One region of the Streptomyces sp. NPDC127097 genome, then DNA from elsewhere that is predicted to be linked to it. Evidence: riboswitches for the same ligand, from Rfam matches in the RefSeq annotation. Region 1 holds a riboswitch; each other region holds the start of a gene.
The links. A riboswitch is a leader RNA that binds a small molecule or an ion and turns the genes downstream of it on or off. The one in region 1 is predicted to bind cyclic di-AMP.
Positions count from the first base shown of each region.

Region 2: linked by a shared signal. The riboswitch ahead of ACFWJW_RS28150 (M23 family metallopeptidase) and the one ahead of ACFWJW_RS13790 (M23 family metallopeptidase) in region 1 are both predicted to bind cyclic di-AMP.
Region 3: linked by a shared signal. The riboswitch ahead of ACFWJW_RS00220 (NlpC/P60 family protein) and the one ahead of ACFWJW_RS13790 (M23 family metallopeptidase) in region 1 are both predicted to bind cyclic di-AMP.
Region 4: linked by a shared signal. The riboswitch ahead of ACFWJW_RS33655 (transglycosylase family protein) and the one ahead of ACFWJW_RS13790 (M23 family metallopeptidase) in region 1 are both predicted to bind cyclic di-AMP.

Region 1 covers NZ_JBHXFI010000014.1:15,568-23,144, reverse strand. Annotated here, with positions in the region: gene ACFWJW_RS13800 (M16 family metallopeptidase) at 1-1,197, shown strand, start outside; gene ACFWJW_RS13795 (M16 family metallopeptidase) at 1,236-2,618, shown strand; cyclic di-AMP (ydaO/yuaA leader) riboswitch at 2,830-2,985, shown strand; gene ACFWJW_RS13790 (M23 family metallopeptidase) at 2,998-3,798, shown strand; gene ACFWJW_RS13785 (GntR family transcriptional regulator) at 4,059-4,748, shown strand; gene ACFWJW_RS13780 (HPr family phosphocarrier protein) at 5,078-5,359, opposite strand; gene ACFWJW_RS13775 (GNAT family N-acetyltransferase) at 5,568-7,577, shown strand, end outside.
Region 2 covers NZ_JBHXFI010000046.1:23,508-31,084, forward strand. Annotated here, with positions in the region: gene ACFWJW_RS28145 (aldo/keto reductase) at 1-939, opposite strand, end outside; gene ACFWJW_RS28150 (M23 family metallopeptidase) at 1,134-2,234, opposite strand; cyclic di-AMP (ydaO/yuaA leader) riboswitch at 2,246-2,400, opposite strand; gene ACFWJW_RS28155 (DUF2332 family protein) at 2,685-3,803, shown strand; gene ACFWJW_RS28160 (PP2C family protein-serine/threonine phosphatase) at 3,919-5,055, opposite strand; tRNA gene ACFWJW_RS28165 (tRNA-Lys) at 5,378-5,453, opposite strand; gene ACFWJW_RS28170 (DEAD/DEAH box helicase) at 5,632-7,577, opposite strand, start outside.
Region 3 covers NZ_JBHXFI010000001.1:54,235-61,811, reverse strand. Annotated here, with positions in the region: gene ACFWJW_RS00230 (M23 family metallopeptidase) at 1-972, shown strand, start outside; gene pcrA (DNA helicase PcrA) at 1,091-3,544, opposite strand; cyclic di-AMP (ydaO/yuaA leader) riboswitch at 3,835-4,019, shown strand; gene ACFWJW_RS00220 (NlpC/P60 family protein) at 4,027-5,175, shown strand; gene ACFWJW_RS00215 (hypothetical protein) at 5,294-5,647, opposite strand; gene ACFWJW_RS00210 (NlpC/P60 family protein) at 5,970-7,151, shown strand; gene ACFWJW_RS00205 (alpha/beta hydrolase) at 7,244-7,577, opposite strand, start outside.
Region 4 covers NZ_JBHXFI010000071.1:17,101-24,677, forward strand. Annotated here, with positions in the region: gene eno (phosphopyruvate hydratase) at 1-209, opposite strand, end outside; gene ACFWJW_RS33655 (transglycosylase family protein) at 547-1,200, opposite strand; cyclic di-AMP (ydaO/yuaA leader) riboswitch at 1,208-1,418, opposite strand; gene ACFWJW_RS33660 (transglycosylase family protein) at 1,629-2,789, opposite strand; gene ACFWJW_RS33665 (cytochrome P450) at 2,953-4,287, opposite strand; gene ACFWJW_RS33670 (LysR family transcriptional regulator) at 4,342-5,217, opposite strand; gene ACFWJW_RS33675 (MFS transporter) at 5,358-6,653, shown strand; gene ACFWJW_RS33680 (nucleoside triphosphate pyrophosphohydrolase) at 6,819-7,577, opposite strand, start outside.

The sequences.
Region 1 (7,577 bases):
CGCCACGAGGTCAAGGGCCGTACGGGCCTGGCTCACCTCTTCGAGCATCTGATGTTCCAGGGTTCCGCGCAGGTGAAGGGCAACGGCCACTTCGAGCTGGTGCAGGGCGCCGGCGGCTCGCTCAACGGCACCACCAGCTTCGAGCGCACCAACTACTTCGAGACCATGCCCGCCCATGAGCTGGAGCTCGCGCTCTGGCTGGAGGCGGACCGGATGGGCTCGCTGCTGACCGCGCTCGACGAAGAGTCACTGGAGAACCAACGCGACGTCGTCAAGAACGAGCGCCGCCAGCGCTACGACAACGTCCCCTACGGCACGGCCTTCGAGAAGCTCACGGCCATGGCGTACCCCGAGGGCCACCCGTACCACCACACCCCCATCGGGTCGATGGCCGACCTGGACGCGGCGTCCCTGGAGGACGCGCGGGCGTTCTTCCGCACGTACTACGCGCCCAACAACGCCGTCCTGTCGGTCGTCGGCGACATCGACCCCGAGCGGACGCTGGCCTGGATCGAGAAGTACTTCGGTTCGATCCCCTCGCACGACGGCAAGCAGCCGCCCCGGGACGGCACCCTGCCCGACGTCCTCGGCCGCGAGCTGCGCGAGGTCGTCGAGGAGGACGTGCCCTCCCGCGCCCTGATGGCGGCCTACCGCCTGCCGCACGACGGCACCCGTGAGGCGGACGCCGGGGACCTGGCGCTGACCATTCTGGGCGGCGGCGAGTCCTCCCGCCTGTACAACCGGCTGGTGCGCCGCGACCGCAGCGCCGTCGCCGCCGGCTTCGGCCTGCTGCGGCTGGCCGGCGCCCCCTCGCTGGGCTGGCTGGACGTGAAGACGTCCGGCGGGGTCGAGGTTCCCGACATCGAGCGTGCGGTCGACGAGGAGCTGGCCCGGTTCGCCGCCGAGGGGCCGACGCCGGAAGAGATGGAGCGGGCGCAGGCCCAGCTGGAGCGCGAGTGGCTCGACCGGCTGGCCACGGTCAGCGGCCGCGCCGACGAACTGTGCCGCTTCGCCGTCCTGTTCGGTGACCCGCAGCTCGCGCTGACCGCCGTCCAGCGCGTGCTGGACATCACCCCGGAGGAGGTGCAGGCCGTCGCCAAGGCCCGGCTGCGCCCCGACAACCGCGCGGTGCTCGTCTACGAGCCCACCGAGCCGTCCGACGCCGCCGACACCGAGGAAGGGGAGGCGGACCAGTGAGCGACGCCACCACCCACGCCGATTCTCCCGTGAGCACCATGGACTTCCACCCGCAGCCCCAGGGGGGCGCGCCCAAACCGTGGGCCTTCCCTGCCCCCGAGCGCAGCCAACTGCCCAACGGGCTCACCCTCCTGACGAGCCACCGTCCCGGCCAGCAGGTCGTCGCCGTCGAGATCAACCTCGTCGCGCCGCTGGACGCCGAACCCGAGGGGCTGGACGGCGTCGCCACGATCATGGCGCGGGCGCTGTCCGAGGGCACCGACACGCTCGACGCGGAGGAGTTCGCCGCCGAGCTGGAACGCTGCGGCGCCACTCTGGACGCGCACGCCGACCACCCCGGCGTACGGGTCTCCCTCGAGGTGCCGGTGTCCAGGCTGAACCGTGCCCTCGGCCTGCTCGCCGACGCGCTGCGGGCGCCCGCCTTCCCGGAGAGCGAGGTCGAGCGGCTGGTCCGCAACCGCCTCGACGAGATCCCGCACGAGCTCGCCAACCCGGCCCGCCGTGCCGCGATGGCGCTGTCCAAGGAGCTGTTCCCGGCCACCGCCCGTATGTCGCGGCCGCGGCAGGGCACCGAGGAGACCGTCGCGCGGATCGACGCCGCGGCCGTCCGGGCCTTCTACGACGCCCATGTACGGCCCGCCACGGCCACCGCCGTCATTGTCGGTGACCTCACCGGTGTCGACCTCGACGCGGCGCTCGCCGGCACCCTCGGCGCCTGGACCGGCTCCACGGCCGAGCCGCTGACGGCCGCGCCGATCGTCGCCGACGACACCGGCCGGGTGGTGATCGTGGACCGCCCCGGGGCCGTCCAGACGCAGCTGCTCATCGGCCGTATCGGTGCCGACCGGCACGACCGGGTGTGGCCCGCGCAGGTCCTCGGCACGTACTGCCTGGGCGGCACCCTCACCTCCCGTCTGGACCGCGTGCTGCGGGAGGAGAAGGGCTACACCTACGGTGTGCGGGCCTTCGGCCAGGTGCTGCGCTCCACCGCCCCCAGCTCCCCGGAAGGGTCCACAGGTGCCGCGCTGCTGGCCATCAGCGGCTCGGTGGATACCGGCTCCACCGTCCCGGCGCTCGAGGACCTGTGGAAGGTGCTGCGCACCCTCGCGGCAGAGGGGCTGACGGACGAGGAGCGCGATGTCGCCGTACAGAACCTCGTCGGGGTCGCGCCGCTGAAGTACGAGACCGCGGCCGCCGTCGCGGGCACCCTCGCCGACCAGGTGGAGCAGCAGCTGCCGGACGACTTCCAGGCGCAGTTGTACGCCCGCCTCGCGGAGACCGGCACGGTCGAGGCGACCGCGGCCGCGGTCAACGCCTTCCCCGTGGACCGGCTGGTGACGGTCCTGGTGGGCGATGCGGCACAGATCGCCGAGCCGGTCAAGAGTCTGGGCATCGGTGAGGTGACCGTCGTCAGCGGCTAGTCCCGCCGGTGTGACGGAAGGTCATATATCGACATGCGGCTCCTGTGGTGCTTATCGGCCACGGGAGCCGCTGTATGTCCGGTTTATCGCGGCTGGTGCCCTGGTTCTTGTGGCATCCCGCACAAAAAAGCTGATCTGTTTGCCGATTGAAAGTTGCCCCGTTTAGCGTCGGTCCGGCTGTTCGTCACAAGTCCGCCACAACAGTGGCACCGGGCAGTCATCGCCGAGTCCCCGTACGGCGCGAGCCAGGGGAGCCGGGGACCCACATGTCCCTTGGGGTGAATCGGGCTCCTCTCCGAGGAGTCCGTAGGAGACCTTCCTGCTCCGAACCCGTCAGCTAACCCGGTAGGCGAGAAGGAGGGAAAGGACAAGCCAGCACATGGCGTTCATCCGGGCCACCGGGAAGCACCGTCGCACGAGCCGTCCCGCCAAGACGGGCCGCAACATCGCCGGCATAGCCACCCTCGCGGCCGGTGGTGTGGTTGCTTCCGTGGCCTCGCCGGCGCTGGCCGCGACGGACGAGGCACGCCCGCACGACACCGGACTCCAGCAGGCCGTCGTGCTGGGGGACGAGCTCGCCAGCCGGGTCGAGGCCCAGGCCGACGCGCAGCAGGCCGACGCCGAGATCGCCGCGGCGAGAGCGAAGGCCGAGGCCGTCGCCAAGAAGCAGGCCGACGAGGCCAAGCGGCGTGCCGAGGCGGAGAAGAAGAAGGCCAAGGCCGCCCACGAGGCCAAGGTGCGCGCCGCCCGTGACGCGGAGCGCAAGCGCCTCAACGCCTTCGTCGCCCCCATTGCCGACTCCTACGTCTCCACCTCCTACAAGGCATCCAGCGGCCTGTGGTCCTCCGGCAGCCACACCGGCATCGACTTCCACGCCGCCTCCGGCACCAGCGTCCACGCGGTCGGCTCGGGCACCGTCGTCGAGGCCGGCTGGGGCGGCTCGTACGGCAACAACATCGTGATCAAGATGAACGACGGCACGTACACCCAGTACGGCCACCTGTCGTCGCTCGGTGTCTCGGTCGGCCAGCAGGTCACCCCGGGCCAGCAGATCGGCCTCTCCGGCGCCACCGGCAACGTCACCGGCCCGCACCTGCACTTCGAGGCCCGCACCGGCGCCGACTACGGCTCGGACATCGACCCGGTCGCCTACCTGCGCGGGCACGGCGTCAACGTCTGATCCCGCGCCGCGCCGGCGCCGCGCCCCTATGGGGCCTGCCCCACGCCGAGCGTCCTTCCGGAGCCCCGGTCCCACGGCCGGGGCTCCGGCGTATCCGGAGTGGGGTGCGCGCACCGGTTACGCCGCCGGCCCGCGACTTCCGGCCAAAAACTATCCATGAATAACCGGACGCCGTCGGAAAAGCCGTGCCGGTCGAATAGAGTCACGGAAAAGTCGCCGACCGGCGGCGTTTTCAGGGGATTACGGCGGAGGCACGGAAGATGCGAGGCCATATTTCCGCGCATGCGGTGTGCACGGCGATTCGCGACGACATTGTCTCCGGCGCGCTGGCGCCGGGGAGCCGGCTGATCGAGGAGATCCTGGCGGCCCGATACGGAGTCTCCAGAGTGCCGGTGCGCGAAGCACTGCGCACCCTTCAGTCCGAGGGCTTCGTCACCACCCGCCACCACGCGGGCGCCTGCGTCGCCGAGCCCACCGAGCAGGAGGCCGCCGACCTCCTGGACATCCGCGCCCTGTTGGAGCCGCTGGGCGCCGCCCGCGCGGCCGCCCGCCGCAGCCCGGCCCACCTCAAGGTGCTCCGCGGCCTGGTACGCCTCGGCCGCGAGCGGGCCCGTCACGGCAACCCCGCGGATCTGCGCCAACTGGACGGCTGGTTCCACGAAACGCTTGCTCAGGCGGTCGGCAGCCCCAGTCTGACGGCGCTGCTGACCCAGCTGCGCCGCAAGATCGAGTGGATGTACACGGTGGAACTGCCGCCCCGGGCAGGTGAGTCCTGGGACGAACACGGCGCGGTGCTGGACGCGGTGGCCCGGGGAGACGCGGAACGGGCGCGCGCCCTGATGGCGGCTCATGTCGAGCGCTCGCTTCCCGTCTACCGGCTGCGGCGCCCCGCCGCCCCCGAGGTGAGGGATCCGAAACGACCCGTCAACACGGCGCGCGTCCGCCCTTAACAATCGCCCCGTATACAAAGAGTCGCGAAAAAGCAGCCGCGGCGCGGGGTGGTCTTTTATGCGATCCGGGCCTGCATTTGGGCATTCCTGTTTATGCCGGGGCCGCGTGCGTTCAATGGCGTGCGCTTTTCCGGGCGGCTCGTGAATAGCGGTCGCCACGGATCCCGTGAAGCGGTCGCCATCACCCCGGATGGCGGTCCGCCCGGAATTTCCGCGCATCCGTCCCTCCTTCATGCCCATGGGAATGCGCACAGCGAAACGGCCCCACAGCGGCAACCGATCCGGTCACCACTGCGGGGCCGCCGCAGGCAGCAGAAGTCCTGGCGGACTCAGACGGTCTCGGGGAGCTCCTCGAGACCCTCGGCGACGAGCTTGGCGAGACGGTCCAGGGCGGCTTCGGCGCCCTCGGCGTCGGAGGCCAGTACGATCTCCTCGCCGCCCTGGGCGCCGAGGCCGAGGACCGCGAGCATGGAGGCCGCGTTGACGGGGTTGCCATCAGCCTTGGCGATCGTCATCGGGACGCCGGAGGCGGTGGCCGCACGGACGAAGATCGACGCGGGGCGGGCGTGCAGGCCCTCGGCCCAACCGACATTGACGCGGCGCTCTGCCATGGTGTTGCCCTTCAAAGTCGTGACAGTTGTCTAGACCAGTCTCTCATGTTGCCGGGCGTGGTCCACCAGCCCTGCGTTCCGGTCCGCGCGGCCGTGGTGCCCGGGGAAGGCCCGGCCGGCCGTACGTCCGACGGGGTCCCGGCCTGCCCCGCACCCCGAGCGTACGCGCGCCGGGTCGGTTGTCGGTGGCCGGTCGTACGCTGTCCGCATGCAGACGCCGCCGGAGCACGCGTACCCGACCCACTGGGAAGCCGACGTGGTGCTGCGTGACGGCGGCACGGCGCGGATCCGCCCCATCACCCCCGACGACGCCGAGCGGTTGGTCTCCTTCTACGAGCAGGTCTCGGACGAGTCGAAGTACTACCGCTTCTTCGCGCCCTACCCTCGCCTGTCCGACCGCGATGTGCACCGTTTCACCCACCACGACTACATCGACCGGGTCGGGCTCGCCGCCACGGTCGGCGGCGAGTTCATCGCCACCGTCCGCTACGACCGGATCAACGACCAGGGCCTGCCCGCCAAGGACCCCGAGGACGACCAGGCCGAGGTCGCCTTCCTCGTCCAGGACGCCCACCAGGGCCGCGGCGTCGCCTCCGCCCTCCTGGAGCACATCGCGGCCGTCGCCCGCGAACGCGGCATCCGCCGGTTCGCCGCCGAGGTGCTCCCCGCGAACTCCAAGATGATCAAGGTGTTCACGGACGCCGGCTACACCCACAAGCGCACCTTCGAGGACGGCGTGGTCCGTCTCGAGTTCGACCTGGAGCCGACCGAGCAGTCCATGGCCGTGATGCGCGGCCGTGAGCAGCGCGCCGAGGCCCGCTCCGTGCAACGGCTGCTCGCGCCGGGCTCGGTCGCCGTGATCGGCACCGGCCGGACGCCTGGCGGCGTCGGCCGCACCGCCCTGCGCAGCCTCCTGGACTCCGGCTTCACGGGCCGGGTGCACGCCGTCAACCACGCCTTCCCCGAGGATCTGCGGCGGCTCGACCCCGAAGGCGTGCCGGCCGTCCGCGCTCTGCGGGAGATCACCGACCCGGTCGACCTCGCCGTCATCGCCGTCCCCGCCGACAGCGTCCCCGAGGTGATCCGTGACTGCGGCGAGCACGGCGTCCAGGGGGTGCTGGTCCTGTCCTCCGGTTACGCGGAGGCGGGCCCGGACGGCCGGGAGCGGCAGCGCGCCCTGCTCCGGCAGGCCCGGTCGTACGGCATGCGGCTGATCGGGCCCAACGCCTTCGGCCTGATCAACACCGCCCCCGACATCCGGCTGAACGCCTCGCTCGCCCCGCGGATGCCCGGCGCGGGCCACATCGGCCTGTTCACCCAGTCCGGCGCCATCGGCATCGCCCTGCTCAGCGGACTCCATGCGCGCGGCCCCGGTGACGGCGGGATCGCCGGTGTCTCCGCCTTCGTCTCGGCCGGCAACCGCGCCGACGTCTCCGGCAACGACCTGCTCCAGTATTGGTACGAGGACCCGGACACCGACGTCGTGATCCTCTATCTGGAGTCCATCGGCAACCCCCGCAAATTCGCCCGCCTCGCCCGCCGCACCGCCGCCGTCAAACCGGTGGTGGTCGCCAAGGGTGCCCGCCACAACGGCACCGCCCCGCCCGGCCATGCGGTGCCCACCGTCCGGGTCCCCGACAGCACCGTCGCCGCCCTGATGCGCCAGGCCGGCGTGATCCGCGTCGACACGGTCACCGAGCTGATCGACGCCGGGCTGCTGCTGGCCTCCCAGCCGCTGCCGGCCGGCCCCCGGATCGCCATCCTCGGCAACTCCGAGTCGCTGGCGCTGCTGGCGTACGACGCCTGCCTGACCGAGGGGCTGCGCCCGCAGCGCCCCCGCGTCCTGGCCTCCGCCGCGTCACCGGACGACTTCCGGGCCGCGCTCGCCGAGGCGCTGTCCGCCGACGGCTGCGATGCCGTGGTCGTCACGGCCATTCCCTGGGTGGGGGAGGGGGCCGCCGTCTCCCCGGGCGGCAGTGAGGGCGCCGCGCTCGCCGACGCCCTGCGCACCGCCGCGACCGCCCACCCGCAGAAGCCGGTCACGGTCGTCCACCTCGCGATGGACGACCTGGCGGAGACGCTCGCGGCACCGGCCCAACCGGCCGGGACCACGGCTCCCGTCGGGGACGACCCCGAGCCGGCGGCCCGCCCCGCGGACCCGGCCCCGGCGCCCCCGTCCGTCCCGCCCGCCCCCTCCCGCGCCGCACGCCCCCCGGCC
Region 2 (7,577 bases), on a different contig from region 1:
CGCCTCCGTCAGGGTCACATCCCCCACCGCCAGCAGGGCCGGGAGCTGGTTCACCGTGCGGGCGCTGGCGATGGGGGCCGCGACGGTGGGCTGGGCGGTGAGCCAGGCGAGGGCGATGGTGGCGGGTTCGGCGCGGTGGGCGGTGGCGACGGTGTCGAGGGCCTGGAGGACGCGGCGGCCGCGGTCGGTGTCCACGTACTTGGCGGCGCCTCCGGAGCGGGCGCTGTCGACATGGGTGCCCGGGCGGTACTTGCCGGTCAGGAAGCCGGAGGCGAGGGCGTAATACGGGACGGCGGCCAGGTCGTGGCGGGCGGCGACCTCGGCGAGTTCGCCCTCATAGGTGTCGCGGGAGACCAGGTTGTAGTGGGGCTGGAGGGCGACATAGCGGGCCAGGCCCTCACGGGCGGAGCAGGCCAGGGACTCCTCCAGGCGCTGTGCCGAGATGTTGGAGGCGGCGATCTCGCGGACCTTGCCGGCCCGGACGAGGTCGTCGAGGGCGGTGAGGAACTCCGGGACCTCGACCGACTCATCGTCGTAGTGGGTGTAGTAGAGGTCGATGTAGTCGGTGCGCAGACGGGTCAGGGAGGCGTCGACCGCGGACTTGATGGTGGCGGGGGACAGGCCCTTGTAGCCGGGGAGGGCGCCGACCTTGGTGGCGATGACGACCTCGGAGCGGTTGCCGCGGGAGGCCAGCCAGTTGCCGATGACGGTCTCGGATTCGCCGCCCTCGTTGCCGGGGACCCAGTGCGAGTAGGCGTCGGCGGTGTCGATGAAATTGCCACCGCCCGCCACATACGCGTCGAGCACGGCGAAGGACTCGGCTTCGTCGGCCGTCCAGCCGAAGACATTGCCCCCGAGGGACAGCGGGGAGACGGAGAGCGAGCCGAGGGGCTTGCGGGTGCTGCGGGCGCCTGGGGTGGTGCTGTGTGTCGCGGTCATACGTCGTTGCAGCGCCGGGGGAAGAGGAGTTATTCCTTCCTCTTCCCCCGGGACGACAACTGCCCTCGGGCCCTTACGGGTTGAGGGTGTGGGGGTGGGGGTGGGGGTGGGTGTGCGTGTGGGTCTGCTTCAGGCTTTGATGCCCTCGGTGCCCGCAATGCCCTCCACGCCCCCGACGCCCTCGACGCCCTCGGTCACACGTTGAGCCCGTGGTCGCGGAGCCACGGCATCGGGTCGATCGGGTCGCCGGCGCCGGGGCGTACCTCCAGGTGGAGGTGGGGGCCGGTGACGTTGCCGGTGGCGCCGACGCGGCCGATGACGTCGCCGGTGCTGACCTTGCCGGAGGTCTTCACCATCGAGGAGAGGTGGCAGAACCAGAGCTCGGTGCCGTCGTCGAGGGTGAGGACGATGCGGTAGCCGTACGAGCCGGCCCAGCCGGCCTGGGTGATGGTGCCGGAGTGCACCGCCTTGACGGGGGTGCCGGTCGGCGCGGCGAAGTCCTGTCCGGTGTGGTCGGCGGCCCAGCGGTCACCGGCCTGGCCGAAACTGGCGGTGAGCGTGTAGGAGGACACGGGGGCGATGAAGCTCTTCGCCAGTTCGGCGAGGCGTTCGGCCTCCGCCTTCCGCCGGGCCGCTTCCTCCGCCTTGCGCTTGGCCTCCATCTCGGCCGCCTTCTTGGCTGCTGCGGCTTTTTCGGCCGACTTCTGGTGGGCGGCGGCTTCCGTGGCGGCCTGCTGGACGGCGGCCTTTTCGGCGGCCTCGCGGGCCTCCTGCTCGGCGGAGCCCTGCTGCGCGTCGGCCTGCTGGAGGATGCGGCTGCGCAGCGCCTCACCGGCGCCCGCGGCGTTACCCGTGTCCGCGCCCGTGGCGGCGGTGACCGCGCCGCTGTCGGGAGCCGAGGCGGCGTCGGTGGCCGCGGAGTCGTCGTCGGATATCAGCTCGCCGATGCCGGGAAGCTCCTTGGCGTCCGGCAGCTTCTCGGAGAGGTCGTCGGCCAGGCCGCCGACGTCGGGCATCGAGATCGGCACCGGCGGACGGCCCTCGGCCGAGGCCATGCCGCTCGCGCCGACCGCCGCGATGACACCGACACCCAGGACGGTGCCGCTGCGGGCGAATCCGCCGCCGCGCTGCTTGGCGACGCGGTGCTTGCCTCGAACGGCACGGGTGGATTCCTCGGTGGGATTCCATTCCTCCCACGGTCCGTCGCCGTCATCGACACCGGGGCCGGGGAAGGCACCTCGGTCATCGAGCTCGTAGGCGAACGGGTCCTCAGGGGTAGACCTGTTGGACGCCACGGGGGCGCACTCCTTTCCTTCCTTCTCGCCTACCGGGTTAGCTGACGGGTTCGGAGCAGGAAGGTCTCCTACGGACGCCCACTGGCGGAGGGCGTCCGATTCACCCCAAGGAAGTGGTTCCCCGGTTCCCTTGGTGCAGTTCGAAGTGCTTGGGGGTGCGTGAAAAGCGCGTGCGGGATTCGGCGTCGGCGCGCGGTGCCGCCTCGGGCGGCGGCTGGGACGACCGCGCTGCGTTATCGGACAGTAATAGAGACGGCGGCCGAATTCCAAGCGTTCCCACGAATCCGTATGCGCTCCGCACGAGCTGCCGCGCGGCCTTTTCGGCCAGCAGTGCAGCAACCCGGGCGAGTTGGCCCGCCAGCCCTAAACGATCTCGCGCGGATTGTGTGCCAGTCGTTATGCGCAGGGGTGCCCCTCGGTCACGGAGGGTGAGAGCAGTAACGTCGGATCATGGTCGTCAACGTCGGGAACACCGGGAACGCCGGACGGGCCGCCGGTCACGCGTGGGGAGTGGCGGAGCGGTACGGGGAGTTCTCCTGGCGGGAGGCGCGCGGCCGGTCGGACGCGCACGAGGAGCTGACCGCGCGGATCAGCCAGGACGCGGAGTTCTGCGATCTGCTGTCCGGCTCGCTGCCCGCCGGCAACAAACAGCAGCCGAACCTCCTGCTCGCCGCCGTCCGCTATCTCGACGGCCCGCACGCCGAGACGGGCCCGCGCGGTGCGGCCGCGTACGGGCGCTGGCGCGAGTGGACGATCCGGCACTGGGACGAGGTGCGCGCGGTGATCATGCAGCGCGCCACCCAGACCAACGAACCGGCCCGCTGCGCCACCCTGCTGCCGCTGCTCGCCCGTCTGCCGCAGCCGCTGGCGCTGCTGGAGGCCGGCGCGTCCGCGGGGCTGTGTCTGCACCCCGACCGCTATCGCTACCGGTACGAGGCCGAAGGCGGGGACGGGCCGCGCCGCCGGGCCGAGCTGGGTGCACCGGAGAGCCCGCTGGTGTTCACCTGCCGTACGGGCGGGGCGGCCGACGAGCTGCCCGAACGGCTGCCGCGGATCGTCTGGCGGGCCGGCATCGACCTGGACCCGCTCGACCCGGCCGGCGAACCGGACGATCTGCGCTGGCTCCAGGCGCTCGTATGGCCGGGCGACGGGGAGCGTGCGGCACGGCTGGCCGCGGCCGTCGACGCGGTGCGGCCGGCGCCGCGGCCACGGATGGTGCGCGGCGACCTGATCGACGAGCTGCCCGCGCTCGCCGCCGAGGCACCGCCCGAGGCGACGCTGGTCATCTTCCACAGCGCCGTGCTGGCCTATCTCCCGCCGGCCCGCCGCGCGGAGTTCGCGCGTCTCGTACGGTCGCTGCTCGACGGGCGGCCCGGCGGCGGCCACTGGATCTCCAACGAGCACTACTCCGTGCTGCCGTGGATCACCGACGCCGCACCCCACGCGCCCCGCCCGGACGACGCCCTGCACCTGACCCTCGCGCTCGACGGACGCCCGGTCGCGCTCACCGGCCCGCACGGCCAGAGCCTGCACAGCCTCTCCGGCGCACGGGGCGGCCCGGGGCACTGAGCGGGGTCGGGGGACGGCCCGGCTCCCGTACGGCACCCCGTACGCCCGCCCGTCCCCCTACACGGGCCCCACCCCCATGAAGCCCCCGCCCACCGAACCCCCTACGGGCCACCACCTACGCCCCCATGGGCCGCTGCACCGCCAGCAGCGCCATGTCGTCGGCCGACGCGCCGCCCGTATGCCGTGCCACCTCCTCGACGAGGGTGTCCACGAGGACGTCCGGGCCGGGGAAGCGGCAGCCGCGCAGTGTGCCCGACGGGTTGTAGCAGCGGCCGAGGAGGTCCCGGGCGCCGGTCACCCCGTCGGTGAAGAAGAGCAGCAGGGCCCCGGCCGGGAAGAACGTCTCGTCCGGCCGGTCCGGCCGGCTCGCCATCTCGCCCAGCCCGAGGGGCGGCGCCGGCGCCGCGGGCAGCAGCTCGCGCAGCCCGCCGTCCGGGGTGAGCAGCAGCGGGGACGGATGGCCCCGGTTGAGCACCCGCAGAACGCACTGCCCGTTGGCGGGGATCTCGGCCAAAACGGCAGTGGTGAACCCCTCGGTCTGCTCCACTCCCTCGCGCCGCCCGTCCTCCCGCCGCAGCGCCCGCTCCAGCCGGCCCGCCACCGCCCCCAGGGTGCGCTCCTGTTCCGCCGCCTCACGGAAGGCGCCGATGACGATCACCGCGGTCCGCACCGCGTCCAGCCCCTTGCCCCGTACGTCGCCGACCAGCAGCCGTACGCCGTGCGGGGTCTCCTGGACCGCATAGAGGTCACCGCCGCTCCGGTCCGCCACCCGCGCGCCCACGTAGCGGGCGGCGATGGCGAGCCCGGCGAGCCGTTCGGGCGGCGTGGGCAGGACGGCGCGCTGGAGGGCCGCCGAGACGTCCTCCAGGGAGGCCGGGCGGACGCCGGCGCTCCGGACGATCCGGTTGATGCCCAGGGCCGACAGGGCGACGGCCAGGACCATGACGGTCTCCGTCACCGACTCGCCGTGATCCCGCGCGGCGCCGCTGCGATAGAGGACGACCCAGATCTCGCCGAGCACGGCGGCCAGTGCCGTGAGCACGGTGCCGCGCAGGGCGAAGAACGGCGCGGCGACCAGTGGGGCGGCCGAGAAGAAGGGGGCGGCGGTGTAACCGGCGGGCGTCCCCATGCCGAAGGCGACACCGCCGGCGATCAGGAGGACGGGAAGCCGGCGCATCGGCATCCGGCCGGACGACACCAGCCGGGCACGGCGCTCCCCGCCGCCCGCAGAGGGCGCCTCACCTCGGAGCATCCGCACCGGCCGCTTCCCCCTCCCGCCCGTCCGTACGGGACCGCCGTGCCGGTCGCCTCGACGTCCCCAGGCTTGCCGGTACGGGCCGGGCCGGCGACTCGTCGGGGGCCGGACGGGTCACGGGACCGGCCGGGGGGGAGGTGGCGCGCGGGCGGCGGGGGAAGCCCAGGAGGAAACGGGAGCCGCCTCGCGCCCCCAAGCACGTTCCGCTCCACGGCATTTGGGCCCGCCCGGCACCCCGCGCACGCCCGAGGGCCCGGACCGCGAATGGTCCGGGCCCTCGGGGCACCGCATCCGCCGGACGGTCTTCCCGTCCCGCTTCTGGTGGGCCATCAGGGGCTCGAACCCTGAACCAATGGATTAAAAGTCCACTGCTCTGCCAATTGAGCTAATGGCCCGCACCGAGCAGCATAGCCCGAGGAGGTGCCGCAGCCCGAAGGCATTACGGATCAAGCCATCCGGCGGGGTGCCGCGAGGCCGGCCGGCGGGCCCGGCGGGGCCTGCGGCGGGCCGTACAACGCGCGGGGCCCGCACGGCACTTGAGTGCGTACGGGCCCCGCGGATCAGCGTCGGTGATCAGCCGTTGCGCTTCCAGCGCGGCTTGTCCTCGCGACGGCCGAAGGAGCCGGTCGGGGCGCCACGGTGGTCGTCACGGCGGCCGTACGGGCGGTCGCCGCCGGAGCGGTGGCCACCGGCGGACGGACGGCCGCCGGAGCGGTCGTCACGGTTGAAGGGACGGTCGCCGCCGGCGGAACGGTAGCCACCGGTGGAACGGCCCGTGGCGCGGCCGCCGGAGCGGTCGTCACGGTTGAACGGGCGGCTCGGACGGTCGCCGCGGTCGCGGTTGAAACCGCCACCGGAACGCTCGTCACGGCGCTCGAAGGAACGGCCACCGGAACGGTCGTCGCGACGGTCGCGGTTGAAGCCGCCGCCGGAACGGTCGTCACGACGGTCGAAGGAACGGCCACCGGAACGCTCGTCACGGCGGTCACGGCCGAAACCGCCCCGGTCGTCACGACGGTCGCGGTTGAAGCCGCCACCGGACCGGTCGTCACGACGGTCGAAGGAACGGCCACCGGAACGGTCATCGCGGCGGTCGCGGTTGAAGCCACCCCGGTCGTCACGGCGGTCACGGTCGAAGGAACGGCCGCCGGAGCGGTCGTCACGACGGTCGCGGCGCTCGAAGTTGCCCCGGTCGTCACGGCGCTCGTCGGCCGCGCCGGCCTGCGCCGGAACGGCGGCCTCGGCCACCTCGGCGGCGGCGGTCTCGGCAGCGGCGGCGAGCGCCTCGGCCGGGTCCTCACCGCGCTCGCGGGCGGCCCGGGCGGTCAGCCGGTCGGCCTCCTCGCGCAGCTCGGCGGCGCGGCGCTGAAGGCGCTCCAGCTCACGGGTGAGCTCGCTCACCTCCCGCTCGGCCTGCTTGGCGCTGTTGTTGGCCGATTCGGCCTGGACCTCGGTGAGCGAGCGCGCACCGGTGATCCGGGCGACGTCCTCGTCGAAGGCACCGGAGCCGCCGACGATGTGGCGCGAGGCGTCCACGCCCGCGTCCTCCATCAGCCGGAAGATCTGCCGGCGCTGGTGCGGCAGCGACAGCGAGACGACGGTGCCGGACTGGCCGGCGCGGGCGGTACGGCCCGAGCGGTGCAGGTAGTCCTTGTGGTCACCGGCCGGGTCGACGTTCAGGACCAGGTCGATGCCGTCGACGTGGATACCGCGGGCGGCGACGTCGGTGGCGACCAGCGCGTTGACGTAGCCGTCCTTGAAGTCCGCGAGGACGCGGGTGCGCGCGCCCTGCGTCATACCGCCGTGCAGCGCGTCCGCCTTCACACCGGACTCGACGAGCTGCTCGGCGATGCGGTCGGCGCCCAGCTGGGTGCGGACGAAGATGATGGTGCGGCCCTTGCGGGCGGCGATGGCGGCGGTGACCGGCGCCTTGTCCTTCGGCTTCACGACCAGGACGTGGTGGGTCATGGTGGTGACGTTGCCCTGGGCGCTGTCGACCTCGTGGCTGACCGGGTTGGTCAGGTAGCGCTTGACCAGGGTGCCGATCTCGTTCTCCATCGTGGCGGAGAACAGCATCCGCTGGCCGCCCTGGGGCACCTGGTCCAGCAGCTCGGTGACCTCGGGCAGGAAGCCCAGGTCGGACATCTGGTCGGCCTCGTCGAGAACCGCGACCTGGACGTTCTCCAGGGAGCAGGCGCCGCGGTTGATGATGTCGCGCAGCCGGCCCGGGGTGGCGACGAGGATGTCGACGCCGCGCTCCAGGGCGTAGATCTGGTTGCCCATGGACGTACCGCCGCAGACGACCTTCATCTTCAGGCCGAGGACGTCGCCGTAGGGCTGGAGGGCGTCCGCGACCTGCATCGCGAGCTCACGGGTCGGGGTGAGGATGACGGCGCGCGGCTTCTTCTTCTCGGTGTGGCCGCCGGCGAGCTGCGCCAGGGTCGGCAGACCGAAGGAGAGCGTCTTGCCGGAGCCGGTGCGGCCGCGGCCGAGGATGTCCTTGCCGGCCAGCGCGTCCG
Region 3 (7,577 bases), on a different contig from region 1:
TGGAACGAGGCCGGGCACTTCAGCAACAGCGGCCCCGACAGCGACCGGGCCGCGGACGACCCGTACGACACCGGCCGGGCCGAGAGCGACGACCACTCCCCCGCCGACGCCGAGGACTACAGCGAGGCCGCGGCCGTGGCGGACGCCATGACGCAGGCCATGCCGATCACCCCCGCGGCCCCCGCCCCCTCCGGACGGCGGGTCGCCGGGCCGGACGCCGGGAAGGCCGTCCGCGGCCGGGGCCGGCGGCGTACGGCGAAGCGGTCGGCGCTGCTGACCGTCGCGGTGCCCTCGGTCGCCGCCATGGGCGTGTGCGCGGTGGCCGCCGCGTCCGTCACCGGCTTCGGCGGGGACGACCAGGGCGAAGCGACCGCCCAGGCCGCGCCCGACGCCGCGGCCGTCAAGCCGTCCGCGGCCAACAACAAGCTCGACACCCAGCTCGCCGGACTCAGCGCCAGCGCCGACGACTTCCGCGACCGGGCCAGCCGCACCCAGGAGCGGATCGACCTCAAGGAGCGCCAGGCGCAGGAGCGCAAGCGCAAGGCGGAGGAGGCGGCCCGCAAGGAGGCGATGCGGCCCAAGTTCCTGCTGCCGGTCAAGCAGCACGGGCTGAGCGCCCAGTTCGGCCAGGCCGGGGTGAACTGGATGTCGCTGCACACCGGCATCGACTTCCCGGTCAGCTACGGCACTCCGGTCATGTCCGCCACCGACGGCACCGTACGCACCCAGTGGAACTCCGCCTACGGCAACATGGCGATCGTGACGGCGCCCGACGGCACCGAGACCTGGTACTGCCATCTCAGCAGCACCAAGATCCGCTCCGGGTCGGTCAAGGCCGGTGACCAGATTGCCTATTCGGGCAACTCCGGCAATTCCACCGGACCGCATCTGCACTTCGAGGTGCGTCCCGGCGGCGGCGCGGCGGTCGACCCGCTGCCGTGGCTGCGCGACCACGGCCTCGACCCGAACTGAGCCCCTGAGACCCGAACCGACCTGACTGGCCTGTCCTGGCCTGGCCTGGCCTGATCGCCGACGGCTCCGTCGAAGCCCCCGAGGTATGCCCCCGGGGGCTTCCGGCTCTCAGTTTCCGTTACAGCTTCTCCACCGGCGCGTACCGCAGCAGCAGCCGCTTGGGCTTCTCGCCGCCGAAGTCGATCGTCGCCTCGGCGTTGTCACCGCTGCCCTTGACGCCGACGACCGTGCCGAGGCCGAAGCTGTCGTGTGTGACGCGGTCGCCGATGGCCAGCGAGACCGCCGGGCGGTCGGAGGTGCGGCGGGTCGCGAAGCCGCTGGGGCCCTTGGCGCGCGACGACGAGAGGGAGGAGGCGAAGCCGCCTCCGCCGCCCGCCGACAGTCCGCCCATGGAGGCGGACGGCGTCGCCGGGCCCGTCCGCTTCCACTCCACGTAGTCGTCCGGGATCTCCTCCAGGAACCGGGAGGGCGGGTTGTACGAGGGCTGGCCCCAGGCGCTGCGCATCGTCGAGCGGGTGACGTAGAGCCGCTCGCGGGCGCGGGTGATGCCGACATAGGCCAGCCGGCGCTCCTCCTCCAGCTCCTTGGTCTGGCCCAGCGAGCGCATGTGCGGGAAGACGCCGTCCTCCATGCCGGTCAGGAAGACCACCGGGAATTCCAGGCCCTTGGCGGTGTGCAGCGTCATGAGGGTGATCACGCCGCTGCCTTCCTCGTCCTCGTCCGGGATCTGGTCGGAGTCGGCGACCAGGGCGACCTGCTCCAGGAAGTCGGAGAGGGTGCCCGGATTGTCTTCGCCGCGGTCCTGCTCGAACTCCAGGGCCACGGCGGCCAGTTCCTGGAGGTTCTCGATCCGGGTCTCGTCCTGGGGGTCCGTGGATGCCTGGAGCTCGGCGAGGTAGCCCGTACGCTCCAGGACCGCTTCCAGGATGGTGGCGGGGCCGGCGCCGGACTCGACGATGGTCCGCAGCTCCTCCATGAGGACGTTGAAACGCTTGACGGCGTTGGCGGAGCGGGCCGCCATGCCGTATGCCTCGTCGACCCGGCGCAGCGCCTGCGGGAAGGTGATCTTCTCGCGCGCCGACAGGGCGTCGATCATCGCTTCGGCGCGGTCGCCGATGCCGCGCTTGGGGACGTTCAGGATGCGGCGGAGCGGGACGGTGTCCTCGGGGTTGCTGAGCACCCGCAGGTAGGCGAGCACATCGCGGACCTCCTTGCGCTCGTAGAAGCGCACGCCGCCGACGACCTTGTAGGGCAGCCCGACCCGGATGAAGATCTCTTCGAAGACACGGGACTGGGCGTTGGTGCGGTAGAAGACGGCGACATCGCCGGCCCTGGCGTCCTTGGCGTCCGTCAGCCGGTCGATCTCGTCGGCGACGAACTGGGCCTCGTCGTGCTCGGTGTCGGCGACATAGCCGGAGATCTTGGGGCCGGCGCCGGCGTCCGTCCAGAGGTTCTTGGGGCGGCGGTTCTCGTTGCGCTCGATGACGGCGTTGGCGGCGGACAGGATCGTCTGCGAGGAGCGGTAGTTCTGCTCCAGCAGGATCGTGGTCGCGTCCGGGTAGTCCTCCTCGAACTGGAGGATGTTGCGGATCGTGGCGCCGCGGAAGGCGTAGATCGACTGGTCGGCGTCACCGACGACGCAGAGCTCGGCGGCGGTTTCGGCGGGGCCGACCAGTTCGCGTACGAGGGTGTACTGGGCGTGGTTGGTGTCCTGGTACTCGTCGACGAGGACATGGCGGAAGCGGCGGCGGTAGTGCTCGGCGACGTCCGGGAACGCCTGGAGCAGATTGACCGTGGTCATGATGATGTCGTCGAAGTCCAGGGCGTTGGCCTCGCGCAGCCGTGCCTGGTACATCGCATACGCCTCGGCGAGGGTCTTCTCGAAGCCGTCGGCCGCCGTCCCGGCGAAGGTCTCCTCGTCGATGAGCTCGTTCTTGAGGTTGGAGATCTTCGCGCTGAAGGACTTGGGCGGGTAGCGCTTGGGGTCCAGATCCAGATCGCGGCAGACCAGGGCCATCAGGCGCTTGGAATCGGCGGCGTCGTAGATCGAGAAGGACGAGGTGAAGCCCAGCTTCTTGGACTCGCGGCGCAGGATGCGGACGCAGGCGCTGTGGAAGGTGGAGACCCACATGGCGTTCGCGCGCGGGCCGACCAGTTCCTCGACGCGCTCCTTCATCTCACCGGCGGCCTTGTTGGTGAACGTGATCGCGAGGATCTGGCCGGGGTGGACATGCCGCTCGGCGAGCAGATGCGCGATGCGGTGGGTGAGCACCCGGGTCTTGCCGGAGCCGGCGCCGGCGACGATCAGCAGTGGGCCGCCCGTATGCACCACGGCGGCCTTCTGCTCGTCGTTGAGCCCCTCCAGCAGCGTCGCCGGGTCGATGGCGGGGCGGGCGGCGCCGTCGCGGTAATACGACTCCCTGGGTGCGGGCGCGTCGAACCTCCCGCCGAAGAGGTCGGCGGGGATCTCCTCCGGGGCCGGGCCGTGCTCGTCCTCGGGAGGCGGAGGGTGTTCCTCCTCGCCCTTGTGGCCGAGGTCCGCCAGGAAGCTGTCGTCAAAGAGGCTGCTCATCGCCCACCGAGTCTAGGCCGCCGCACTGACAGTCCGCCGCGGAGTGGCGGATTGCGGGCCGTCTTCGGGCGGCCCCGGGCGCAGCGGCAGGTCAGGGGGCCGGCGGCCAAGCGCCGGCCGGGTGGCGCTTCGGTTACCCGAACCCGACATCTGCCACAACAACCCCCGCATCGCGTTCAGGTCACGAAAAGGTTTCGGGCATATCGAACATCAGCCTTCACAGGAGCCACACGAGTTGGCTAACGTCCTCGCTCAGGCAGCCCGCCTCCCCGCGGACGACAGGTTCGCACGGGCCGCCGACGCCGAGTCCGGCCCTGCCCTCAGGCACCCGGAGCCGGGGACCCACCAGCACCACCGGGGTGAATCGATCCGTACGGCCGTCGCCAGTGGACGTCCGGACCGTAGGGCAAGCCTTCCGTCAGCGACACCGCCCGAACCCGACAGCTAACCCGGTAGGCGGTCCACGGAAGGAGTTGCCGGTCTTGGCGTCGCATCGCAAGCCGCGCACCAGCGTTCTCGCCTCACCCACCGGGCGCCGTACAGCGGCCGGTCTCACCACTGCCGCCCTCGCCTCGGTCACCCTGCTCTCGCAGTCCGCCGACGCGGCCCCCAGGGCGCCCAAGCCCACCGTCGAAGAGGTCCAACAGAAGGTCGACGACCTCTACCACCAGGCCGAGGTGGCCACCCAGAAATACAACGCCGCCAAGGAGCGCGCCGAGACCCAGCGCCACACCGTGGACCGCCTGCTCGACGCCTCCGCCAAGCGCGCCGAGAAGATGAACGAGTCCCGGCGCCTGCTGGGCACCTTCGCCTCGGCGCAGTACCGGACCGGCGGCATGAACCCGACGGCGCAGCTGATGCTCGCCAAGGACCCGCAGCAGTTCGTCGACCGCAACCACCTCATGGAGCGGCTGACCGGCCGGCAGAAGCAGGCCGTCACCGACTACCAGGAGCAGCAGGCGGCGGCCACCAAGCAGCGCGCCGAGGCGACCCGCAGCCTGGAGCGGTTGCAGGCGTCGCAGGCATCCCTCAAGGAGTCCATGAGCTCCGTCCAGGGCAAGCTGGCCGAGGCCCGGCAGCTGCTGTCCCGGCTGACCGCCCAGGAGAAGGCGCGGCTGGCCGAGCTGGAGCGCCAGAAGGAGGCGGCGGCCAAGCGCCGGGCCGCGGAGGAGGCGCGCAAGCAGCAGGAGCGGGAGCGCCAGCGGCAGCAGGACGGCGACGGCTCGACCGGGGGCTCCACCGGCGGTGGCTCCACGGGCGGCTCCACGGGCGACTCGGCCACCAGCAAGGGCGCCAAGGCGCTCGCCTTCGCCCGCGCCCAGATAGGCAAGCCGTACGTCTGGGGCGCGACCGGGCCCACTTCCTACGACTGCTCGGGGCTGACCCAGGCGGCATGGAAGGCGGCGGGTGTCGATCTGCCGCGGACGACCTGGGACCAGGTCAAGGTGGGCCAGCGGGTGGCCACCAAGGATCTTCAGCCCGGCGACCTGGTCTTCTTCTATGACGACATCAGCCACGTCGGCTTGTACCTGGGCGACGGGAAGATGGTGCACGCTCCGAAGCCGGGCGCCAACGTCCGGGAGGAGTCGATCTACTACATGCCGATATACGGAAGCGTCCGTCCGGGCTGAGCCCGCCCCGCTCCCCCACCAGACCACCCCCCACGGTCACCCCCCACACGCCACCGCGCGGCCGTCGTCTCCGGATATGGAGGCGAGGACCGCGCGGTGTGCCGTAGTGGGGCGCTCGTCAGGTCCAGAGCACCGCGATGAAGATGTTGGCCACCGTCAGGCCGCCGACCGCGCCGAAGAGCGCCTTGTCGACCGTCTCGTCGTCCCGCTTGACGTAGACCAGCGCCAGGATCACCACCAGGACGGCCATCTTGATGCCGAGCTTGATGTTGTTGAGCGGGTGGTCCTGGGCCTGGTTGAGGCCGACCAGCACGATGCCGGTGACCAGCATCGTCAGTGCGCCGTGCAGCATGGCCGGCACGAAGCGGGCGGTGCCCGCGCTCATCGCCTTCATCTGGGTCAGAAAGCCGCCCAGCAGGGAGGCGATGCCGATGATGTGCAGGCCGACGAAGATATTGGTTACTACGTCCATAGTGCTGGATCGTAGCCGCCGTATAGCACGGCCCTTCGGGCAGGGCGCCCACTATCGCCGCTTCGGTCAGGCCAGGCCGGTCCCGGCCGTACGGCCATGGCGCCGCGGTCACGCGCGTACCCGCCGCGGTCGAAAGCGAACAATGCCGGGCAAGGGGACTCACTGCCGCGACACCCAGGCTTAGCGTCCTCCCTCAGGCGGCCGACTCCCCGCCTCGCCGGTCTCCCACCGGCGTTCCGTCGGCCGCCCCGCCGAGAGGTGCGGCGGCGGCCGTTGCCCCCGTGACGGACCGCCGCCGGACCCGCGGCTCGAAGGGAAGGAAGTGACGGCCACCGTGGCCTCGCACCGCAAGCCCCGGCAGCATCCGCTCGCCTCGCTCACCGGTGGCGGCTCGCGCAGCGCGCGCACCGCCCGTACGGCCGCCGCCACCCTGGCACTGGCCGGTGCCGCCCCCGCGTTCGGCCTCGCGCAGGCGGCGGGCGCCCCCCTCACCCCCGATTTCGACGCCGCCGGCCAGGCCGCACACCGGCTCACCCCCGCCCAGGTCAAGGACCGGGTCGACGCGCTGTACCAGGAGGCAGAGGTGGCCACGCAGAGCTACAACGGTGCGAAGGAATCCGCCGACACCGCACGCGAGGAGCTGAGCAGGCTCCAGGACGAGGCCGCCCGCAGGACCGGGAAGCTGAACGCCGCCCGCGCCGAACTGGGCGCCCTGGCCGCCGGCCAGTACCGTTCCGGCGGCGTCGACCCGACCGTACGGCTGCTGCTGTCCGCGGACCCGCAGCGCTATCTGGACGGCGCCGCGGTGCTGGAGCGTACGGGCAGCCATCAGGCGACCGCCGTGGCCGGTTACGCGCGCCGGCTCGGCAGCGTCCGGCAGGTCCGGCAGCGGGCCGAGGACACCGTGGAGCGGCTGGCGGACACCGAGGCGCAGCTGAAGAAGCACCGGGTCACCGTCGTGCACAAGCTGGACGCCGCCGAGCAGTTGCTGTCCCGGCTGACCGCGGAGCAGCGGCAGCGGATGACGGCCCGGGACGGCGCACGGGGCGCGCGCCAGGGCCGCACGGAGCACGGGGGCGGCGACGGGGGCGGCCACGGCGGCGTGCTCAGCCGGCTTCCCGGCACGGCGGGGGCCGCCGCGGCGCAGGCGCCCAACCCCCGCGCCGCCCGCGCCGTCTCCTTCGCCTACAGCGCGCTCGGCAAGCCGTACGTCTGGGGCGCGACCGGGCCCGCCGGCTACGACTGCTCGGGGCTGACCCAGGCCGCCTGGAAGGCCGGCGGGGTCGCCCTGCCGCGTACGACCTATACCCAGATCAGCTCCGGGCCGCGGGTCGCCCGCTCCCAACTCGCCCCCGGTGACCTGGTGTTCTTCTACTCGGGCATCAGCCATGTGGGGATCTATGTCGGCGACGGCCGGATGATCCACGCGCCGCATCCGGGGGCGCCGGTACGGATCGCGCCGATCGACCAGATGCCGTTCGCGGCGGCGACCCGGCCCGCGTAGCCGGGGGGGCGCGGCCCGCTTGGCCGGGGCCGGGAGGCGGGTGCGGCCCGCGTAGCCAGGGGGCGGGTGCGCGGGGGTGGCGCCCCGTGGGCTCACGCCCTGAGCTGTGTGCCCAGCCAGCGGAAGATCTGCGGGACCTGCTGCTCCCAGACCGCCGTGGTGTGGCCGCCCGCGTTCGCCGGGATCAGCTGCACGTTCACCGTCGTCGGGAGCTGCGCGAACTGCCGCAGGGCGAGGCCGGACTGGTAGCCGTCGCGGGCCGCGCCCGACACATACAGCGCGGTACGCGGCGGCTGGCCGGCCGCGTTCGCCGACTTCAGGATGTGCAGCGGGTTGGACTCGATGCGCAGCTTGGGGTCCTTGCCGGCCAGCGAGTCGCGCTCCAGCGCCGGGTCGTTGTAGCCGGACATGGCGACCGCGGCACGG
Region 4 (7,577 bases), on a different contig from region 1:
GCCAGCACGGCCTTCTCGACGCCCTTGCCGAGGTAGCGGTTCGGGTCGCCGTCACGGAGCTCGATGGCCTCGAAGGCGCCGGTGGAGGCGCCGGACGGGACGGCGGCACGGCCGGTGCTGCCGTCGTCGAGGCCGACCTCGACCTCGACCGTGGGATTACCTCGCGAGTCGAGAATTTCGCGGGCTACGACGACGTCGATCGACGGCACGTTGTCTCCTTCGTGGGTGTCTGGCGTTCTGCGCATGAGCCTAACGGCCCCGGGCTCGTCCGCCTGCCCTTGGCCCGCTCCGTGGGACGGAACGCCCCCGAAAACCTGCCCAAAGGCCCAGTTGCCGGGACGTTTGGCACATTGTTCGCCGAACGGGGAAAGTCGCGGAACAGCGCCGGTCAGCGGCCTGCCGCCGGCCGGGGCGCCTCGGACACGGCCCGGGAACATGAGAAGCCCCGCCACGGCGCGCTGGGGGGAAGGGCGCGCCATGACGGGGCGGTCTCACGGAGGAAGGGGCCCGCCGCTCGGGCCCTCAGGAGCCCCGGTGAGCTCCGGCTCAGACGTTGAGCTGCTGGCCCGGGATGATCAGGTTCGGGTTGCCGCCGATGACCGACTTGTTGGCCTTGTAGACGGACTTCCAGTCGGTGCCGTGGGCCTTGGCGATCTTGGCGAGGGTGTCGCCCGCCTTGACGGTGTAGTTGCCGTGGCCGGTGGACTTGCGCTCGGCGGAGCGCGAGGCACGGTCCTCGGACGGGGCCTTCTTGACCTCCGGCTTGGCGGACTCCTGCTTCGGCGCGGACTTGGTCTGCGCGGAGGTGTCGACGTCGGGGGACGGACCACCGGCGGTCAGGTTGCCCGCACCGGCGCAGGACCAGGCGCCCGGGCCCTGGATGGCGAGGAGCTTCTCGGCGGCCTGGATCTGCTGGGCCTTGCTGGCCAGGTCGGCGCGCGGCGCGAACTTGGTGCCACCGGCAGCGGCCCAGCTGGAGTTGGAGAACTGGAGGCCACCGTAGTAGCCGTTACCGGTGTTGATCGACCAGTTGCCGCCGGACTCGCACTGGGCGACCTTGTCCCAGGTGGCGACGGAGGCGGCGGAGGCGGAGGTGGCACCCATCATCGGGACGGCCACGGCGGCACCGGCGACACCGGCGAGGGTGGCGACGCGGACGGCCTTGGAGGGACGACGGTGCTTGCCCTTGAAGATCAGCATGGTTCGTTCGTTTCCTCACCGACGCCTACGAGGTGAGCTGTCGGGTTCGGGCTGATGAGTCGCCCGGCCCGGCGCGCATGCGCACCTGGCTTCACCCCAAGCCGGTTGACCCGTTTTCACGGGCGGGGCCGGCACTTACCTTGGGTCCCCCGCTCCTGCCTTCGGCGCTTGCGCGTCAAGTGCCTTCGACCACCGGCAGGATTCGGCGTGTGATCGAGGGGCTCGCTTTGGCGAGCGATCCTGACGTTAAGCAGTAATGCCCCTGGGGTTCAAACCCCACCATCTGAACCAAGTTGACCGTTTTTGATCACGGGTTGGTTACGTATTCGCAGGTGAGGCCCGGTATGCCGGTCTTGAGCACACCGGGCCCCACAGGAGTCAACGAGACCCTTGTCTCACTTTCCCAAAACAGGGCGAAGGGCGGCGAATTACCCCGCGTTCCGCCCGAGATCGAGCTGCTGACCGGGCTGGATCAGGTCCGCGTCGGACCCGATGACGCCCTCGTTGCGGTCGTAGAGCGCGGGCCAGCCGCCGGGCAGCCGGTGGGCCGCGGCGATGGCTGACAGGCTGTCACCCGGGCGCACCGTGTAGTCGCCGCCGGCCGCCGGGCCCGTACGGTGCGCGTCGCCGCCGCGCGAGGCGTGCCGGCCGCCGGACCTGCCGTCGCCGCCGTCCCCGGCACCCTCGTCGCCCGCCTCGCGGCGGTGCTTGCCCTTGCTGGGCACCTTGTGCGGCGTGCCGGTGCTGTCCGTACGGCTGCCGTCCCCGGACGGGTCCGTGGAGGGGCTGCCGGACGGGTCGTCGTCGGACGGGTCGGCGGACCGCGACGGGTCGTCGCCCCGGTCGCCGGGCGTCGCCGGGTCGGACGGCTCCGGGCTCGTGGACGCGTCGCCGGGCTCGCCGGAGCCGGAGGCGTCGGGCGAGGGCGTCGCGTCGGACGGCTGCCGGTCCGGCTGCTCGCCGTGCTCGTCGTGCGGCGCGTCGTCCTGCCCGGAGGAGGAGTCCCCACCGTCGTGGGAGCGGGACGAACCAGGGGTGTCCCAGGGGTCGAGGCCGCCCTGGGAGTCCGACGGGTCGGGCGCGGGGGTGCTGGTGCTGCCCGGGTCGACCTCCGGGGCCTCGCCGTCGCCGGTCAGCCCCGCGTTCACCGCACAGCTGGGCCAGGCGTCCGGCCCGCGGTCGTCGAGGATCGACTGGGCCACGGCGATCTGCTGGGAGCGACTGGCGTAGTCGGGTCGCGAGGCGTAGGCCGAGCCGCCGTAGTTGTCCCACATCTCCTGGGTCAGCTGGAGGCCGCCGTAGTAGCCGTTGCCCGAGGCGGCGCTCCACACCCCAGCGCTCTCGCACTGGGCGACCTTGTCCCAGGTCGCGGTGTCGGCGGCGTGAGCGCCGCTCGCCCCGAGGAGGGGGAGGGCGAAGCCGGCGCCGGTCACTCCCGCCGTGACAAAGATGGCCGGTGCCTGACGGGGGCGACGATGTCGGCCGTTCCCGGAACGCATGCGGATGCCTTTCGCGCGGCGGTTGAGTTGTTCGACGAGCTCGTCGAGCTGCTCGACGGGCTCCGGCCGGCCGACGCACGCGAGCGGCACCGTTACACCGGTCCCCCACATCACCGCTTCGACCGATCGAGTGAAGCCTGTCGATCGTCCGGTCGAAAGGTAGTCGGGGTCACGGGTAGTCACAAGTCGATGTATCGGAGATCACGTAATGGTCACGCGGTTGACTCTGTGTCACATATGGCCTTGTTGCTGGTCAGGGCCGATCCGGAGTGAACTCCACCGGAAGTGAACGCAGTCCGCGCATGATGAGTCCGCCGCGCCAGCGCAAATCATCCGGTTCCGCCGCAAGCCGGATGTCCGGGAGCCGGGTCAGCAGGGTCGCCAGCGCGGTCTGTCCTTCGAGCCGGGCGAGCGGCGCCCCCAGGCAGTAGTGGATGCCGTGCCCGTATCCCAGATGCTGGTTGTCACGCCGGGTCAGATCGAGCACATCCGGCTCGTCGAAGCGCGCCGGGTCGCGGTCGGCGGCGGCCAGCACCACCAGGACCGGGTCCCCCTCGGCGATCCGCTGCCCGCCGAGCGTCAGCTCCTGGGTCGCGAACCGCCAGGTCGCCAGCTCCACGGGGCCGTCGTAACGGAGCAGTTCCTCGATGCCGGTGGCGAGCAGCCCGGTGTCGCCCGCCGCGATCGACTTCTGGAGCAGCTCCCGCTGGGCGGGGTGGCGCAGCAGCGCGTAGAGGCCGTTGCCGATGAGGTTGACGGTGGTCTCGAAGCCCGCGAAGAGCAGGATGAAGGCCATCGCGGCGGCCTCGTTCTCGGTCAGCTGCTCCCCGTGGTCGGAGGCCCTGATCAGGGCGGAGATCAGATCCTCGTCCGCCTCGGCGGTGTCGCCCAGCGACGCCCGCTTGCGGTGGATCAGCTCGGCGAGATAGCCGCGCATCTTCTTCACCGACTTCGCGACGCCGCCGCGCGGTCCGCCGCCGTGCCCTGCTTTCGTGTGTCGCAGCATCATGCCCGCCCAGTCCCGGAAGTCGTCCTGGTCCTCGCGCGGCACCCCCAGCAGATCGCAGATCGCGTAGATGGGCAGCGGGAACGCGAACTCATGGATCAGATCGGCCTCCCCCGCGCCGCCCGGCTTGTCGATCATGGCGTCGATGAGCCGGTCGGTCAGCTCCTGGACCCGCGGGGCGAAGGCGGCGATCCTGCGCGGGGTGAACGCCTTCGAGACCAGCCTGCGCAGCCGGGTGTGGTCCGGGGGATCGATATTGAGCAGATGCGTCATCAGGTTGGCGCTGCGCTCCCCCGGGATGCCGACCTTGCCCTTGCCGTGCGCGGCCTCGCTGTGATGGACCGGGTTCTTGGACAGCCGGGCGTCGGCGAGCGCCTGCCGCGCCTCGGTGTACCGCGTCACCAGCCACGCCTCGACACCGCTGGGCAGCTCGGTCCGGTGCACCGGCGCATGCTCGCGCAGCCAGGCGTACGCGGGGTACGGGTCGGCGGCGAACTCCCAGGTGAACAGGGCGGGGGCGGGCCCGGCGGCGGGGCAGCCCGCCGGGGCGTCGGCGGCGGTGGTGTGGGGCTTGTCGTGCACCTTCCGACCGTAACCGCTGGGCGCACAACGGCGCGCCCGCGCACCGGGCGGGGGCTACACCGCCTCCACCCCCAGCCCGGTCAGAAAGGCCACCGCCGCCGGCGACGGGCCGAGGCCGCTCCACACCACCCGCTCGGTCCGCTCGGGCGCCGGGCGCACCCGCACGATGTGCAGCCCGGCCAGCTCGGAGGCGATGGCCTCCGGGACCATGCCGACGCCCAGGCCCGCCCGCACCAGCTTCGCCAGGAACTCGACCGTGGTCACCTCGAACGCCACCTCCGAGGTCAGCCCCGCCGCCCGGAACGCGTCATCGCGCTGCCGGCGGGCCGCCGACCCCGCCGTGAAGTCGACGAAGGTCTCCCGCGCCATCCGCGACAGCGTGGTCCACTCCCGCCCCGCCAGCGGATGCCCCGGCGGCACGACGGCGACCAGCTCGCCGCGCGCCAGCTCCTTCTCCCGTACGCCGACCGTGCGGGCCGCGGGCACCAGCCCGACGAACGCGACGTCCAGCACGCCCTGCCGCACCTGTTCGAGGAGCTGGTCGCTCATGTCGGTCTGGAGACTGATCCGCACCTGCGGGCACCGCGTCCGGAAGGCCCCCAGCTCACGGGCGAGATCCACGGCCGCGACGGTGCTGATCGCGCCGACCGCGAGCCGGCCGCGCACCTCCCCGGTCGCCGCCGCCACCTCGGCCCGGGCCCGTTCGGCCGCCTCCAGCGCCTGCCGGGCGACCGGGACGAAAGCCTCCCCGGCGGCGGTCAGCCGGACACTGCGGCTGGTCCGGTCGAAGAGCCGGGCCCCGAGCTCCTTCTCCAGCCGGGCGATCTGATGGCTGAGCGCGGACTGCACCACATGACAGCGCTCGGCGGCCCGGGTGAACCCACCGGTCTCGGCGACCGCGACCACATACCGCATCTGCTGAAGCTCCATACCCGTCGACCCTAAAGCCACCGATCTGAATCCACGATCAATGCGATGACAACAATGTGTTGGACTCATGGATCGCCCCGCCCCAGGCTGGAACGTGCCCGCCGCCGCGGTGGCCGTGGGCGCACCGAGGAGGTCAGGTCATGGAGACCGAGCACATACCGGAGCCGGCTGCCGGGGACACCCCCGTAACGCGGCCGGGCCTGGGCCGCGGCACCCTGCTGCTGATGTCGGTCGCCACCGGACTCTCCGTCGCCGGCAACTACTTCGCCCAGCCGCTGCTGGACGTCATCGGCCGCGATCTGCACCTGTCCGCCTCCACCGCCGCGCTGGTCGTCACCGTCGCCCAGGTCGGCTACGGCCTCGGTCTGCTGCTGCTCGTCCCGCTCGGCGATCTGCTGGAGCGGCGCCGGCTGGCCGTCACCCTGACCGCGGCGACCGCGGTCTTCCTCACCGTCACGGCGAGCGCGCCCAACGCCGCCCTCCTGCTCACCGGCACCGCCCTGACCGGTCTCGCCTCGGTCGCCGCCCAGGTCGTGGTGCCGTACGCGGCGACCCTCGCGGCGCCCGCCGAGCGCGGCCGGACCGTCGGCACCGTCATGACCGGGCTGCTGCTCGGCATCCTGCTGGCCCGTACGGCCGCCGGACTGCTCGCCGAGCTGGGCGGCTGGCGCACCGTGTACTGGGTCAACGCGGCGCTGATGCTGCTGATGGCGGTGCTGCTGCGGCTCCGGCTGCCGGCCCTGCGCACCACCGCCGGGCTGCGCTATCCGGCGCTGCTGCGCTCCACGCTGGCGCTGTTCCGCCAGGAGCCGGTGCTGCGGTGGCGAGGCGCGCTGGGCGCCCTGACCTTCGCGGGCTTCAGCGTGCTGTGGACGGCGCTGGCGTTCCTGATGTCCGGGCCCTCCTACGGCTGGCAGGAGTCGGCCATCGGGCTGCTGGGACTGGTCGGCGCGGCCGGCTCGCTGTCCGCCTCGGTGGCCGGGCGGCTGGCGGACCGCGGCCTGGCGCACCGGGTCACCGGCGCGGCGGCGTTCCTGCTGCTGGGGTCGTGGGGCCTGCTGGCCCTCGGCGGAGCGGGCGGCGCCTGGTCACTGGCCGCGCTGCTCGCCGGGGTGATCATCCTGGACCTGTCCGCGCAGGCGGTCCACATCAGCAACCAGAACCTGGTCTACGCGGTGCGCCCCGAGTCCCGTAACCGCCTCAACTCCGCCTACATGACCAGCTACTTCGTGGGCGGCGCGGTGGGCTCCGCACTGACCTCGGCGGTCTGGGCCGCCGCGGGCTGGCCGGGGGTGTGCGTGCTGGGCGCGGTGCTGGCCGCCGTGGTCGTGGCGCTGTGGGCGCTGGAGCGGATGCGACGGCGTGCGGCCGGCGGGGGCCGGGAGGGGCGGGTCACCGCAGCCGACGACGCACCGACGCCGTCGCTCACGCCGTGAGCGGAGGGCGCCTGCATACGCGGCGCGCGCCCTCCGTATTAAGCGGCACCTCAAGGGGCACCGCGTGGCGCCCCGGAGCGCTCAATGAGCATGGCTCAAGGGGCATCGCCCAATGAGGACCGCCCAATGGGGACCGCTTAGTTGGCGGCGCTTAGTTGGCACCGTTTAGTTGGCGGCGCCCTCGGCGGCCACCACCGCGTCGCGGTAGGCCCGCGCCGCCGCGCGCAGAGCGGCCTCCGGGTCGACGCCCTCCGCCTCCGCCCGTACGGCGAGCGCCAGCAGTTCGTAGCCGATGCCCTCCCCGGCCGGCGGCGCGACCTCGATGCCCGCCGTCCGCACCCGCGAGGCCAGCTTCGCCGCGAGCGCCAGCCCCGGCTGGGCCAGCGGAATCCCCTCGGTCACCGACTCCCGCTGCTTCTCCTCCGCCTTCTTCCGCAGCCAGTGCGCCTTGACGTCCTCCGGAGTGGCCGCGTCCTCCTCCCCGAAGACATGGGGGTGGCGGTGCAGCAGCTTCTCCACGATCGTGCCCGCCACATCGTCGATGGAGAACGGCTCGTCCGGATCGTCCTGCGCGATCCGGGCATGGAAGACGACCTGGAGGAGCACATCCCCCAGCTCCTCCCGCAGCTCCGCGCGGTCACCCTCCTCGATGGCCTCGACCAGCTCATACGCCTCCTCGATGCCGTACTTGGCAAGATCGCGGTGCGTACGGACGCTGCTCCAGGGGCACTCGGCGCGGATCTGGTCCATGACCTGGACGAGATCGAGCAGCCGGGCACCGGGCAGGTCGTAGGAGCCGGGCAGCAGCTCCAGATCCGGCATGGTCTCCCGGCCGGAGCCGGCCAGCCGTGCCAGGCCGTCGGTCAGCGCGCTCTCACCGACCGCCGAGGTCAGCACGACGGCCGTACGGGCCTCCGGCACGCA